2 regions of the Proteus sp. MB838 genome follow, and region 2 is predicted to be linked to the other one. Evidence: predicted binding sites of a transcription regulator. Region 2 holds the regulator's gene; the other holds the start of a gene.

Region 1 (7,142 bases), on a different contig from region 2:
GAGGTTTATCTTCTTTAAGCAGTTTTATTGCAGCCATTCCTAGGAATACCGCAAAGATAACTACACTAATAATCGAGGTTGAGCTTGCACCAGTTAAATCGGCAAATGGATTTTTAGGAATAAAAGATAAAATTAATTGAGGTACAGTTAAGTCAGACACTTTACCTATATAATTATGTTGAATAGCGGCTAAACGCTGCGCTTCCTGTTCCCCTTGAACAAGACCTTCAGCTGTTAAACCAAAGATATTGGCTATAACAATACCGATAAGAGCAGCAATTGCCGTTGTAAATAGAAGTGTACCAATGGTTAGTGCACTAATTTTTCCCAATGATGATGCTTGGTGTAAACGTGATACTGCACTTAAAATAGAAGCAAATACCAATGGCATAATGATCATTTGTAATAGTTGTACATAACCGTTACCAACGATGTTAAACCAAAGGATAGATTCTTTAATAATAGGATCGTGTGCGTCATAGAATGCATGTAACGCCAGCCCAAACACCACCCCAAAGACCAAACCGACAAGAACTTTCTTTGACAGGCTCCACTGACGTTGGCTTAATTTAGCCAAGATGAGTAATAGCACAACAAAGACGAGTACGTTAATAATTAACGGAAAATTCATCTTAACTCTCCAACGAGATTTTTATATATAAATTTGGCGATTGTATGCGATATGAGTTCTTAGGTAATAAGAAAGGATATAACAGCATCAACTCGCTATATGGTAACAGTATTGTTAATAACTTTTTATAATCAATTATTCTTTTATATAGTCGTTTAGTTATAAAAACAAGGAAGATTGGTATAAAAAAGACTAATTAACTATAAATAGATAGAGGAAAGTAGAGAACTGTCAAGGAGAGTTAAAAAGGTGTACGTTTATCGTGGTACATTTGTAACCAGTGATTTATTTGTGTGGGAAGAGAAAAAGTTAGGTGTGGGGGCAGAAATAGTGCACCAACTAAGATGATGACAGAAATAAATCGTTCTCCTTTTTTGCTATTTTTTTTCGCTAAAATCGGTAAGGCAAAACGCATTTTTAGTGGCCATAAAAAAGGTACACCTGATGGTGTTAGCATATCTGCCAGTAGGTGACTTAAGTAACCTAGCAAAAGGGCGTGAAAAAAATCAGCCGAAATCGTGATATAAGGCGCAACTTGTGTTTCCCATAAAATGGCTAAACCACAAAAGGCGAGTAGGCTATGTGTGAAGCCACGATGACCACAGAGTTTTGATAGCGGTAATGAGATTATCCGAAAGAGGCGTCCTAATATAGAGCCTGGATGATCTAAATCTGGTAGTAGTGAACCTAATAAGACAGCAGGGATCATGTGAAACCAATCACCTTGAGCAAGAACGGGGGTTATTTCTAATTTCTGTGCTAAGACGAGTGTTGCAACAGAAAAAAGTAAATGTCCTTCGGCTGTCATTCCTTATCTATGCCTATACGCGGTTTTTACCGCTTGCTGTTCATTTATACAGTGCTTAAGTATAAAAGGTTTTTACAGCAACTAACAGACATAAAAGATAAAAATTGCCTTAATTATTAAGCAATAACAGAAATATTTTATTCGGATGTGTTAAAAATAACCAAATTTTAGATAAGGGATGAGAATTAATATAGAAAAAGGATATCGACAATAAATGATACCCTTTTATAAATTTTTATAGGCTATAACTAAAGTCGTTAGCCTAATAATTGAGATTTGGTTAATTCGTTGAGAGAGGCAATTTTAACATCGGCTAATCCCCAACATTTGTCATTAAACTGCTCCGCTGCAGGCACAACAATTGAGCGCATTCTTGCAGCTTTGCAAGCAATCATACCATTGCGTGAGTCCTCTAAAGAGACACAATTAATGGGTGCGACATTAAGTGCCTTAGCAGCATTGAGATAGACTTCTGGGTGAGGTTTACTGTGCGCTAAATCAGCTGCAGAGACAACAGCAGAGAAGTAATGACGAATATTAAATAACTCAAGTACACGCTCTAGCATAAAATGCGGTGATGCTGAGGCTAAGGCTATCTTTAAACCTAATGATTGACATAAAGATAGGGCATGTTCAACACCAGGGAGCAACGGTTTTTTATCTTCAATAAGTTGTACAACGCGAGCAATCATTCTCTCTTTAGCTTCTTGTTGTGTTACGCCTTGCCAAGGTGATACTTGATACCAAAGTTCGATAACTTGATCTATTCTTAAGCCGACGGTGTCGGGCATGCTGTCAGCAAGTGATAAATCGACACCTAATTGTGCAAAGACCTCATGTTCTGCTTGTGCCCAAAACGGCTCTGAGTCGATTAGCAAACCATCCATATCAAAAATAGCGGCTTCAATGGGCAATTTAAAAGACATGTTTACTCTCCATAATAAGGTCTATGTTGATGAAAAATGATTGTAGCAAGAGTTGATTGGAAAATCTTTTTTAATCAGTTTCTTATTTCTTTTAAAAAATAAATAGAGAAAATGATAGCTATTAAATTATTGACATATTAGCCGTTAATTAGATTAGGATATTTAGGTGCATATTGCCGAATTCTATGAGTGAGGACAAAATGAGTTATCAACATGCAGGAATATATGCCATTGTAAAACGTGTTATTGGTTGGCTTATTTTTATTCCTGCCTTTATTTCAACGACAGTTTCGTTGATTGAGTTAGCTGCGATCCCAAGAGCAAATGGCGAGGGTGTTAATGCTGTAATTAATGATTTTTTTCGAGTATTAGCAGAAATGGTAAAATTTAACACCCCGTGGCTAGACTTTTTTTGGCGTCATTCTCCAGTACCCAACACTCAAATAGGTTTTAGCCAACAGAATATTATCTTCTTTGTGATCTTCTTTTTAATGTTTATTGGCTTAGCACTGAGTGCATCAGGGTTAAGAATGTATCGCCAAGTGAAATATTTAAAAGAAAATATTCAAGATCAACTAATTATTGAACGAGCACTAAAAAGTGGTATTACAGCGCAAGAGCTAGAGCAGAATATAAAATTGCCAAGACATACACTATTTACTCAAGTCATGGTGCTGTATATTTCACCTATTATTGTGATCGCAATTGGTTATTTTCTGCTGAAATTTTTAGGCTGGTAGTTATCTATCACATTGACTTAATTAAAATAAACCTCGCTGGGTAACATTTTGCGAGGTTTATTTTTATCTATGGGTAAATAAAATCAGATTGTTTTAGTGTGTGCCGAGCAAATCATCAATGATTTTTCTGGCTGCTAGGTAATCTTTTTCTTCACCGAATAAATGACAGCGATTAAGGAAATAGTAGAGTTGGTAGATAGGCTGGCGTGATAGGAATTTTTCAGATAAAGGCCAGATGCTTTGGTAACCATCAAAAATATTGGCCGGCACAGAAGAGCATAGCGGTAACATGGCAATATCACATTCGCGATCACCCCAATAACAAGCAGGATCGAACATCGTTCCTTCAGATTGACCTATAGCAGCACAATTTTTAGGCCATAAGTTGCCATGTAATAGCGAGGGTTGTGGATGATGATCGGCTAAACGGTGATTAATGATTTGAATGATTTCTTCTATATCACCGAAAACCATCCCTTTCTCTGAAGCGAGTTGCAACTGGATACCGATACGCTTTTCCGAATAGAAGTAATTCCAGCGCTTCTCCCAACCATTTGCTTGAGGAGTGGTATCTATATGGGTATCGAAATCAAAACCATAACGGGGTTGTTCTTCCCATTGATGCAATTTAGCTAACTGTTGACCAAAACAATACGCGCTGTGAGGTGTAAAAGGTTGCACAGGCAGAAATTCTAACAGTAAGAAGCTAGTATCTTTACTATTGCCAATGCCTAATACGCGAGGAATACGGATCGTTTGGCTTTTTGCCAACATTTCAAGCTGTTCTGCTTCATTTTTAAAGGTGGGCAAAAATTCCCGTAGGTTAGATTTTACAAAGACAGGGATCTCACCATAGTGAATTTTCCAAGTGTGGTGTATATCACCGCTTGAAAGGTGGTGTTTTTCGCTGATCTTTGCTGAAAATCCTAAATTTGATTCAAGCAAACGACCAATATTCTGCCACATAGATTACACCTCGCAAAGTTGTTTACTTAGTAGACCCAAATAGTAACGAGCGATGTTTATACTATGACAATAACACTTTAATTAAATCAATACAGTATAAAACTAAAAAACGGGATGATTATCCCGTTTTTATAGTAATAAAGATTTTCATTAGGCATTGGCGGGTTTAGTTTGCCGTTTTATTTTTGCCAATTTAATCTGATTACAGAGTAATGCAATAATAAAGAACACCGCTTGCGTGAGTACAATAGAAGGGCCTGTGGCACCGTCAATATGAAAACTGATAAATGTACCAATAACACTCGATATAACAGAAAAAAGGATAGCGAGTGTGATCATTCGAGAGAAGCTTCGCGTTAATAGATAAGCGGTGATCCCCGGAGAAATCAGCATGGCGACCACTAAAATAATCCCAACGGCTTGCATCGAGGCGACAATCGTTAACGCCAAAATAGAGAGTAAGCCATAATGTAATAAAGCGACCGGGAGACCGACAATTCTTGCTTGATTAGGATCGAAACAATACAACATAAAGTCTTTTTGTTTAACCAGCATAATAGTAATAGTAATTAAACAAATAGCACTAATCTGTATAAGCACATCTGGGGTGATACCTAAGATATTACCAAATAATATATGCATTAAATGTTGGTCAGTATCTACACTAGCGAAGATCACCAAACCAACAGCAAACATACCAGAAAAGACAATTCCCATTACCGTATCTTCTTTTATTCGGCTATGCTCTTTTAAATAACCTGTTGCAAATGAGCAAAATAGGCCCGAAAGAAAAGCCCCTATCGTTAAAGGAATTGCAGTGACATAAGCTAATACCACGCCAGGTAAAACAGCGTGAGAAATAGCATCTCCCATTAGTGACCAACCTTTTAACACCATATAGCAAGATAAAATAGCGCAGGCGATACCAATGATAACCGCGGCAATAATTGCACGTTGCATAAAAGGATATTGAAAAGGTTCAATGAAAAATTCCATTAATTCATTCATAGTTGCACCTCTTCTTGTTGAGTAACGTCTTTTGGATGCTGGGATTGTGAAATAAGTGCTTGTGAACTTTGACGTGCGCGGCGACGGGCTGCCAACATGCCATGTTTAGGCGCAAATAAGAAGGCTAATAAGAAAAGGGCGGTTTGCATTGTGACGATAACGCCCCCCGTAGCACCATTAAAGAAATAACTTAGATAAGCACCAACAGCACTGGTTACTGTACCAATACAAATAGCGATAATAGCGAGTCGTTTAAATTGGTCAGTGAGTAAATAAGCGGTAGCGCCAGGCGTAACTACCATAGCAATAACTAAGATAGCGCCGACCGTTTGTAGCGCAGCAACGGTACATGCACTGAGCAAGGTAAAGAAGATGATTTTTAGTTTTAAAGGGGATAAACCAATAGAGCGAGCATGTACTTCATCAAAAAATACAACTAATAAATCTTTCCACATACAAAATAGAATAAGAAAAGAGACACCAGTAATGATAACGACTTGCCAGACATCTTCATCAGCAATGCCGAGAATATTCCCTAAAATAATGGTCTGAACGTTGACGGCAGTAGGGTTTAATGAAACCAGCAACAGACCAAAAGCAAAAAAAGTAGAAAAAATAAAGCCAATCACCGCATCTTCACGTAATCGTGTGATGTGACGAATAAAAGTCATTGATAAAGCAGCAAGTAGACCCGTAAAAAAAGCACCCACTGCGTATGGCAACCCTAAAATATAAGCACCGGCAACGCCGGGAACGACGGAGTGGGAGAGGGCATCTCCCATTAATGACCAACCTTTAAGAATAAGGTAAGAAGATAAAAAGGCACAGACAGCACCAACTAAGGCACTTACCCAGATAGCCTTTACCATATAGTTATACTCAAAAGGTTGTAGGAGTAATTCTAGCATCGCTAATCTCCTTGTTTACGCTTACTTTGATGAGCGGGAGTATGTTGTTCATGGTGACCATAGAAAACGGCAGCGCGTTCATCATCGGTAATAACGGTAAGTGAACGTGGATCGTCGTCGTCGTGAAGATCAGGGCCTGATAAGCTGATATGACGCAATACGCCACCAAAAGCATGCTCTAAATTCTTTTGGGTAAAGGTGGTTTCTGTTGGCCCGCTATCAAGCACTGTTCTATTAATTAAAATAACGTGATCACAAAATTCGGGTACACTACCTAAGTTATGAGTTGATACTAATACTAGGTGACCTTCTTTACGCAAGTTACGTAATAATTCAATAATGGCATTTTCTGTTTTTACGTCCACGCCAGTAAAAGGTTCATCTAATAGCAGTACGGTGCCTTCTTGTGCCATTGCTCGTGCTAAGAATACCCGTTTTTTCTGCCCACCAGATAGCTCACCAATTTGGCGATGTCCAAGGCCTGATAAACCGACACGCTCTAAACAAGCTTCAACCACTTCATGATCTTGTTTCGATGGAATACGAAAAAAACCCATTTTTCCATAACGTCCCATCATCACCACATCAGAAACCAGTACAGGAAAGTTCCAGTCAACTTCCTCTGTTTGTGGCACATAAGCAATCATATTCTGTTTAAGTGCTTGCTGAATAGGTTGATTATTTAATGTTACGGTACCTTTTGAGGGTTTGACTAATCCCATAATGGTTTTAAAAAGTGTGGATTTACCACTACCGTTGATGCCCACTAGGGCACAAATTGTGCCACCAGTGATAGAGAAACTTGCATCATAAATAGCAGTGTGACCGTTGTTATAGGTTACCGTTGCATTATCAACAGTAAGAGTAGGATTTATTTTTTTATCATTCATTGTCCAAATCCTTTCGCAATGGTATCGACAGTAATATTAAGTAGATCAATATAAGTAGGGACTTCTCCACCTGGGGCAGAAAGTGAGTCTACATAAAGAACGCCACCATATTTTGCACCAGTCTCTTTACTCACTTGTTTAGCAGGTTTATCGGAAATCGTACTTTCGCTAAACACGACAGGAATATGATGTTCTCTTACGGTATCAATCACGTATTTTACTTGTTGTGGGGTGCCTTGCTCTTCTGCATTAATTGGCCATAAAT
Region 2 (7,142 bases):
ACATCAGGCTTTTCCATTAAGGAAAGAAACTGACGAGCATAAGCTGAAAGCGATTCAACGTAACGCCGTTGGCCTTCCGCATAAAGCGTATCAAAGGCTAAAGAGGATTTACCTGAGCCAGAAAGTCCCGTAATAACAATAAGTTTATCGCGGGGAATGACCAAATTGATATTTTTTAGGTTATGGGTGCGAGCGCCCCGTACTTCGATTTTATCCATGAATATATCCCGGATTAAGTGAGTCGCCGAAAAAGAAAGAATCGGATAATTATGACACAAAACTAGCTGAATGGATATACAGTATATATATTGAAACTGAATGATAATGAAAATTTGCCATATTAAGACAACAAAATGTCGATCCTGTTCTCAATGGAGAAATTCATTACTCATCATATTCAAATTTTAGCTTACGTGATAAACTTCATCGCTTATGATTTCAAAAAATTTACTTTCGCAGGAGTACCTCACATGGCGAGCAGAGGCGTTAACAAAGTTATTCTTATCGGTAATTTAGGGCAGGATCCAGAAATCCGTTATATGCCAAGTGGTGGTGCAGTGGCAAATCTGACACTAGCAACTTCAGAAAGCTGGCGCGACAAACAAACCGGTGAAATGAAAGAGAAAACCGAATGGCACCGTGTGGTCATTTTCGGCAAACTAGCAGAAATTGCTGGCGAGTATCTGCGTAAAGGTTCACAAGTTTATATTGAAGGTCAATTACAAACACGTAAATGGCAAGATCAAAGTGGTCAAGATCGCTACAGCACTGAAGTTGTGGTGAATATCGGTGGCACAATGCAGATGTTAGGTGGCCGTGGTGGTCAAGATAATGCACCTTCACAAGGCCAAGGCGGTTGGGGTCAACCTCAGCAACCACAAGCATCACAACAGTTTAGTGGTGGCGCACCATCTCGCCCAGCACAACAACCAGCAGCGGCACCAGCGCCAAGTAATGAACCACCAATGGACTTTGATGACGATATTCCGTTCTGACGGTTACTTAAGAACTTACCTTATCTTCTAAGTCATATAACATCAAATGCTAAAGCCTGTTATATCATTAACGGGCTTTTCTTTGTTTCATGCTTATCCCGCATTTGCCAATCATATTGTCACACCTTGTCTATTTCCCATTGGCTATTACTCGTTCATCATTGGCGTTAAGGTAAGTCTTGTGAATAAATATTAGCCCCTTCCACCATGGTTAGATTTGATTTACTGATAATGACAATTTATAGCGTTATTTTCTCAAAATCCCACTTTCCACAAAGGTTTGCTCAAAAAAAATATGGTAAGATCATCGCAATTAATCACGTCTGAGAGCATCCTATCCTATGAATGAAGAGAAATTGCTCGCTCAGGCAGAAAAGATCTGCCAGAAACGAGGTGTTCGCCTGACTTCACAACGTCTGGCAGTATTGCGTCTGATCATGCAACAACCTACCGCAATCAGCGCTTATGATTTATTAGATTTATTACGCCAAGTAGAGCCTCAAGCTAAACCACCTACCGTATATCGTGGATTGGAATTTCTACTTGAACAAGGTTTTATTCACAAAATAGAATCCACCAATAGCTATGTGCTTTGTCATCATTTTGATGATGCTGAGCATACATCGGTGATGTTAATTTGTGATCGTTGCTTATCAGTCACAGAAAAAAGTAGTCATAAAATTGAAGGGGCGATCAGTACGCTCGCTAAAGATAATGGCTTTCATTTACGCCATAGTGTGATTGAAATTCATGGGCTGTGCGCTCAGTGCCATGAAGCCCAAGCCTGTACACATCCGGAAGGTTGTCACCATGATCATAGTATGGATGATAATCTTAAGCAGAAAAAAACCGGTGACTATAAGCCTCGTTAAGCAGATAAAAGATAAAAGTCAGCGGAACATATGTTTTTTTGTATAAATTAAAAAGAGAAAATGCAGATGATTTTATGTTTTTACACATCATCTGCATCTTTTTGACGTTCTCCCCGCCCTGATGAACTGGAGGACGAGGTTTCGGCGCATCTGGTACAATAATTTGTATTGATTGAATGACTTAGATACAAATTACAGCCATTCGCCGTTACGGATAACCCCTACTGCTAATCCTTCCACAGTAAAGCTCTGCTCACGTAAATCAACGATAATAGGTGAAAACTCTGGATTTTCTGCGTGCAGTTCTATCTTACTACCGACTTTCTTAAATCGTTTTACGGTTACTTCATCTTCAATACGTGCGACAATCACTTGGCCATTATGGACATCTTGTGTTTTATGCACAGCAAGTAGATCGCCATCCATAATACCGATATCTTTCATCGACATACCATTAACACGCAGTAAAAAATCTGCGCTCGGTTTAAAAAGCATAGGATCAACTTGATAATGGCTTTCGATATGCTCTTGCGCTAAAAGTGGTTCACCGGCTGCAACTCGTCCAATTAATGGTAAGCCTTCAGGCTCTTCTTCAAGTAGCAAACGGATACCTCTAGATGCACCAGAGACAATTTCTATCACGCCTTTGCGAGCAAGTGCTTTTAAATGCTCTTCTGCCGCATTAGGTGAGCGAAAACCAAGTTGGGAAGCGATTTCCGCCCGTGTTGGTGGCATACCCGTTTGCGAAATGTGATCACGAACCAAATCGTAAACCTGCTGCTGCCTTGCAGTTAATGCTTTCATTCCGCCCCCTGTTTGTTTATACAGTCAGACTGTGAGTATATACAGGTATATGCCGATTGGGAACTACAAATGCATATAAAACACGCATCTTTGCATTATTTTTCGACAATTGTCGATTTTTTTTACTTTATGCAAAAAAATGATGCCAAAGAATGGTTCCCCAAGTAAATAATCCCAATATAATAGCGACGAGAACGGCAGCTGATCCCATATCCTTTGCTCGTCCTGATAATTCATGACGTTCTGTACCAATGCGATCGACGACAGCTTCTATAGCACTATTGACCAGTTCTAAAATGACGACAAGGACGACTGAACCAATCAATAAAATGCGCTCTAGAACACTGACATCGATAAAAAATGCAAGGATAATTGCTATTAAGGTCACAATAGCTTCTTGTCTAAAAGCGGCTTCATTGATCCAAGCGGCGCGTAAGCCCTGATATGAATAGCCACCAGCTTTAATGATTCGGGTAAGACCTTTATTTTGATTAGCCATAATAAACTCTATCGAAAACAAACGATTATTTTGCCACTTTTCTCTATTAATATTGTCACAGCACCACAGATCTACGAAAGACTTTCTGTTATGCTTTCGAAGTATTGCTAATAAGAGGCTACAACTATTTATGTCAGCTTGGCGTAAACTATATTATAACACATTGAATTTACCACTGAAATTGTTGGTAAAAAGTAAACGAGTTCCGACTGATCCTATCACTGAGTTAGGCTTAGATACGTCGCGATCTTTCCTTTATGTTCTGCCTTATCACTCTAAAGCAGACTTACTGACATTACGTCAGCAATGTTTATCTCTTGGCTTGCCAGATCCTCTGCAACCCATAGAAATTAACGGAACCAAACTGCCAGCCTACGTCTTTATTGACGATGGTCCTAGAGTATTCCGTTACTACTCTCCCGATCCGCGTAAAGATTCAGTGAAAACATTCCATGCTTATCTTGATGCTCATCGTAACAATCCGCATCTTGATATTGAAATGTTACCTGCTTCAGTGATGTTCGGTCGCTCACCGGGTCGAGAAGGTCATAATGGTGTCCCCCATTTGCGCTTATTAAATGGGATCCAAAAATTTATTGCCATCCTCTGGCTAGGTCGAGATAGTTTTGTCCGTTTCTCGCCGACCGTATCCATGCGCCAAATGGCTAATGAACATGGAACCGATACCAGCATTGCTCGAAAACTTGCGCGTGTGGCGCGTATTCACTTTTCACGTCAGCGTTTAGCAGCAGTTGGCCCAAAACTGCCTGCACGCCAAGATCTCTTCAATAAACTATTGGCATCCAAAGCCATTGAAAAAGCCATTGAAGATGAAGCAAAAGCGAAAAAAATTACGCTTGATAAAGCACGTAAAAATGCCACTGATATCATGGAAGAGATCGCCGCTAATTTCTCTTATGAAGCGGTACGAATGACTGATCGTGTATTAAGCTGGACATGGAATAAGCTCTATCAAGGTATCAACGTTTTTAATGCAGAACGTGTGCGCCAACTTGCGCAAGATGGACATGAAATTGTCTACGTACCTTGCCACCGTAGTCATATGGACTACTTATTGCTTTCCTATGTACTTTATCATCAAGGATTAGTTCCCCCACATATTGCTGCGGGTATTAACCTTAATTTCTGGCCAGCAGGACCGATTTTCCGTCATTTAGGGGCCTTCTTTATTCGTCGAACCTTTAAAGGAAATAAACTTTATTCAACCATCTTCCGGGAATATTTAGGTGAATTATTCTCTCGAGGCTACTCTATTGAATATTTTGTTGAAGGTGGACGCTCCCGTACAGGTCGACTGTTAGATCCTAAAACAGGGACGCTGTCAATGACCGTGCAAGCCATGTTACGTGGTGAAACACGCCCTATTTCCATCGTTCCCATTTATATTGGCTATGAGCATGTCATGGAAGTAGCCACTTATGCCAAAGAGTTGCGTGGTGCGACAAAAGAGAAAGAAGGTTTTATGCAGATGATCAGAGGATTGCGTAAACTACGTAACCTTGGTCAAGGCTATGTCAATTTTGGTGAACCTATCTCGCTATCACAATACCTTAATCAGGCAGTACCTGACTGGCGCGATGATATTGATCCTATTGAGCCACAACGTCCAAGCTGGTTAAATCCTGCAGTTAGTGCGTTAGCGGATAATATTATGGTCAATATTAATAATGCCGCTTCGATTAATGCGATTAACCTTGTCTCTACGGCGTTGCTAGCGTCCCGTCAGCGAGCACTAACTAAAGAACAATTATTAGAGCAAATAGATTGTTATCTACAGTTACTGCGTAATGTGCCTTACTCATCAGATATGGTTGTCCCCGATAAAAGCTCAGAGACATTATTAGCACACGCCTTGCAAACAGATAAATTCCAAGTTGAGCAGGATAGTCTTGGTGATATTATTATATTGCCTCGTGAAAGTGCCGTATTGATGACTTATTATCGCAATAACACCACTCACTTAATGGTTACACCATCATTAATTGCGAGCATTGTCTTGCATCACGAGCGTATACACCGTGATGACTTAATGAAACAGGTAGAATTAATTTTCCCTCTTATCAAAGCTGAGTTGTTTATTCGCTATGAAAAAGAGGAGTTACCTGATGTGGTTAATACACTGATTAGTGAACTTTGTCGCCAGCGTCTAATTTGCTGTGCTGATGATGGCATATTACGGATCAATCCAGCACGTATTCGCCCATTACAGCTTTTAGCAGCAAGTGTTAGAGAAACGCTACAGCGTTATGGTATTACGCTCTCTCTACTCAATTTTGCTCCTGAAATTAGCCGTGCACTATTAGAAAGAGAAAGCCGCATTTTGGCGCAACGACTTTCTGTATTGCATGGTATTAACGCACCTGAGTTCTTTGATAAAGCGGTTTTCTCCACTTTAGTTTCTACACTGCGTGAAGAAGGTTATCTTAAAGATAATGAAGATATCCTCAAAGCAGATGCCTCTGCACTTTACCAAGTTATTGCGAAATTAATGTCACCAGAAATTCGTTTAACCATTGAGAGTGTAGGCGTTACTGAAGATAACAATTCAGCACAAGCGATTGAGGAAAACCCTGAGTCCAGCATGGATAAGTAGTTGCTTAATAGCAAATCGCGCTATAATCAGTAATAGAAAAGGGATAAGCAATTGGCTTATCCCTTTTATTTTTATGCAATTTCAGTGATCAGCTAGCGCTGGTAATATGTTTATTAGAAATAATTAAATAAAATACCTGCAAATAAAACAAAACCAACATAATTATTATTCATAAACGCTTGAAAACAAGGGGCTCTTTCCCGTTCAGCAATTAATTTCTGTTGATAAATAAACAGGGCTGTCACGAGTAACAATGACCAATAATAGATCCCTTTCATATTCAGCAAAACGCCAATCGCCACTAATAATGCCAACATTACTAACTGTAAAATACCAATAATGATTTTATCGTAACGACCAAACAGAATGGCTGTCGATTTCACCCCTATTTTTAAATCATCATTGCGATCGACCATGGCATATTGAGTGTCATACACAACAGACCAGATAATATTGACCAAAAAGAGTAACCAACATACTAAAGGTAGTGTTTCAGAAACTGCAGCAAATCCCATAGGGATAGACCAACCAAAGGCCATACCTAAAATTAATTGAGGCAAATTACTAAAACGTTTTACAAAAGGATAAAACCATGCGAGTGCAAGTGCGGCAATAGATAACCAAATGGTCATGGTATTTAACGTAAGCACTAATCCAAACGAAAACAGCACCAAGACAATAAAGATAATCTTGCTCTCTTTCTCCGTTACAGCACCACTAGGTAATGGTCTATTTTTAGTTCGTTCAACGTTGCCATCAATTTTTCTGTCAGCAAAGTCATTTATTACACACCCAGCGGCACGCATGGAAAACACACCTAGAGTAAATACAATTAGGATATGCCAGTCAGGAAAGCCTTTAGCGGCGATCCATAATGCCCAATAAGTTGGCCAAAGTAATAATAGCGCTCCAATAGGCTTATCTATACGCATTAAACGGCTATACGCCTGCCATTTATTGTGCGTCATACTTCCCTCCAATTTTAGCTCCCCCTAACTACTGCTTATATACAGGTGATGCAGGCAAAAACACCTCAGTTAATAATAAAGGTTTATCTGAAAGCTGGAAACGGGAACGACGTAACCAATGTCCATTTTGTTGCCCAATATGAATAAAATCACGACTTAAGGTTGTTTCCTGGAACAGATAACGTCCTAATGGCACCGTACGCAAATTCACTAATTGGCGATCTTCACCCGTTAATGTCTCTTCCGGCACTAATGTTCGCCCTAATAACCAAGGTACATTATCCCCACAAAGGACGATTTCTCTTAACCAATAGCGTCGGCTATAAGGTAAACACTTTTGTTCATCAGCAGGCTCGATATATTCAATAAAACCTTCTTGATATGGCATTA

Evidence for each region. Region 2 encodes LexA, which represses DNA repair genes until DNA is damaged. Its sites were predicted from a motif close to TNCTGTATGTACATACAGNA; they were not measured.
Region 1: a site for LexA is predicted at 1,474-1,493, ahead of ACYUCW_RS10940 (metal-dependent hydrolase). Genes of this name have one in related genera too.

Annotation. Positions count from the first base shown of each region.
Region 1 is NZ_BAABMO010000022.1:25,696-32,837, forward strand. Features, by position in the region: gene ACYUCW_RS10935 (L-cystine transporter) at 1-631, opposite strand, end outside; gene ACYUCW_RS10940 (metal-dependent hydrolase) at 873-1,439, opposite strand; gene hxpB (hexitol phosphatase HxpB) at 1,697-2,365, opposite strand; gene ACYUCW_RS10950 (YniB family protein) at 2,566-3,105, shown strand; gene ACYUCW_RS10955 (fructosamine kinase family protein) at 3,199-4,071, opposite strand; gene ACYUCW_RS10960 (metal ABC transporter permease) at 4,222-5,079, opposite strand; gene ACYUCW_RS10965 (metal ABC transporter permease) at 5,076-5,987, opposite strand; gene ACYUCW_RS10970 (manganese/iron ABC transporter ATP-binding protein) at 5,990-6,877, opposite strand; gene ACYUCW_RS10975 (metal ABC transporter substrate-binding protein) at 6,874-7,142, opposite strand, start outside.
Region 2 is NZ_BAABMO010000059.1:4,879-12,020, forward strand. Features, by position in the region: gene uvrA (excinuclease ABC subunit UvrA) at 1-218, opposite strand, end outside; gene ssb1 (single-stranded DNA-binding protein SSB1) at 471-995, shown strand; gene zur (zinc uptake transcriptional repressor Zur) at 1,337-1,867, shown strand; gene lexA (transcriptional repressor LexA) at 2,060-2,671, opposite strand; gene ACYUCW_RS16870 (diacylglycerol kinase) at 2,799-3,170, opposite strand; gene plsB (glycerol-3-phosphate 1-O-acyltransferase PlsB) at 3,301-5,784, shown strand; gene ubiA (4-hydroxybenzoate octaprenyltransferase) at 5,898-6,752, opposite strand; gene ubiC (chorismate lyase) at 6,781-7,142, opposite strand, start outside.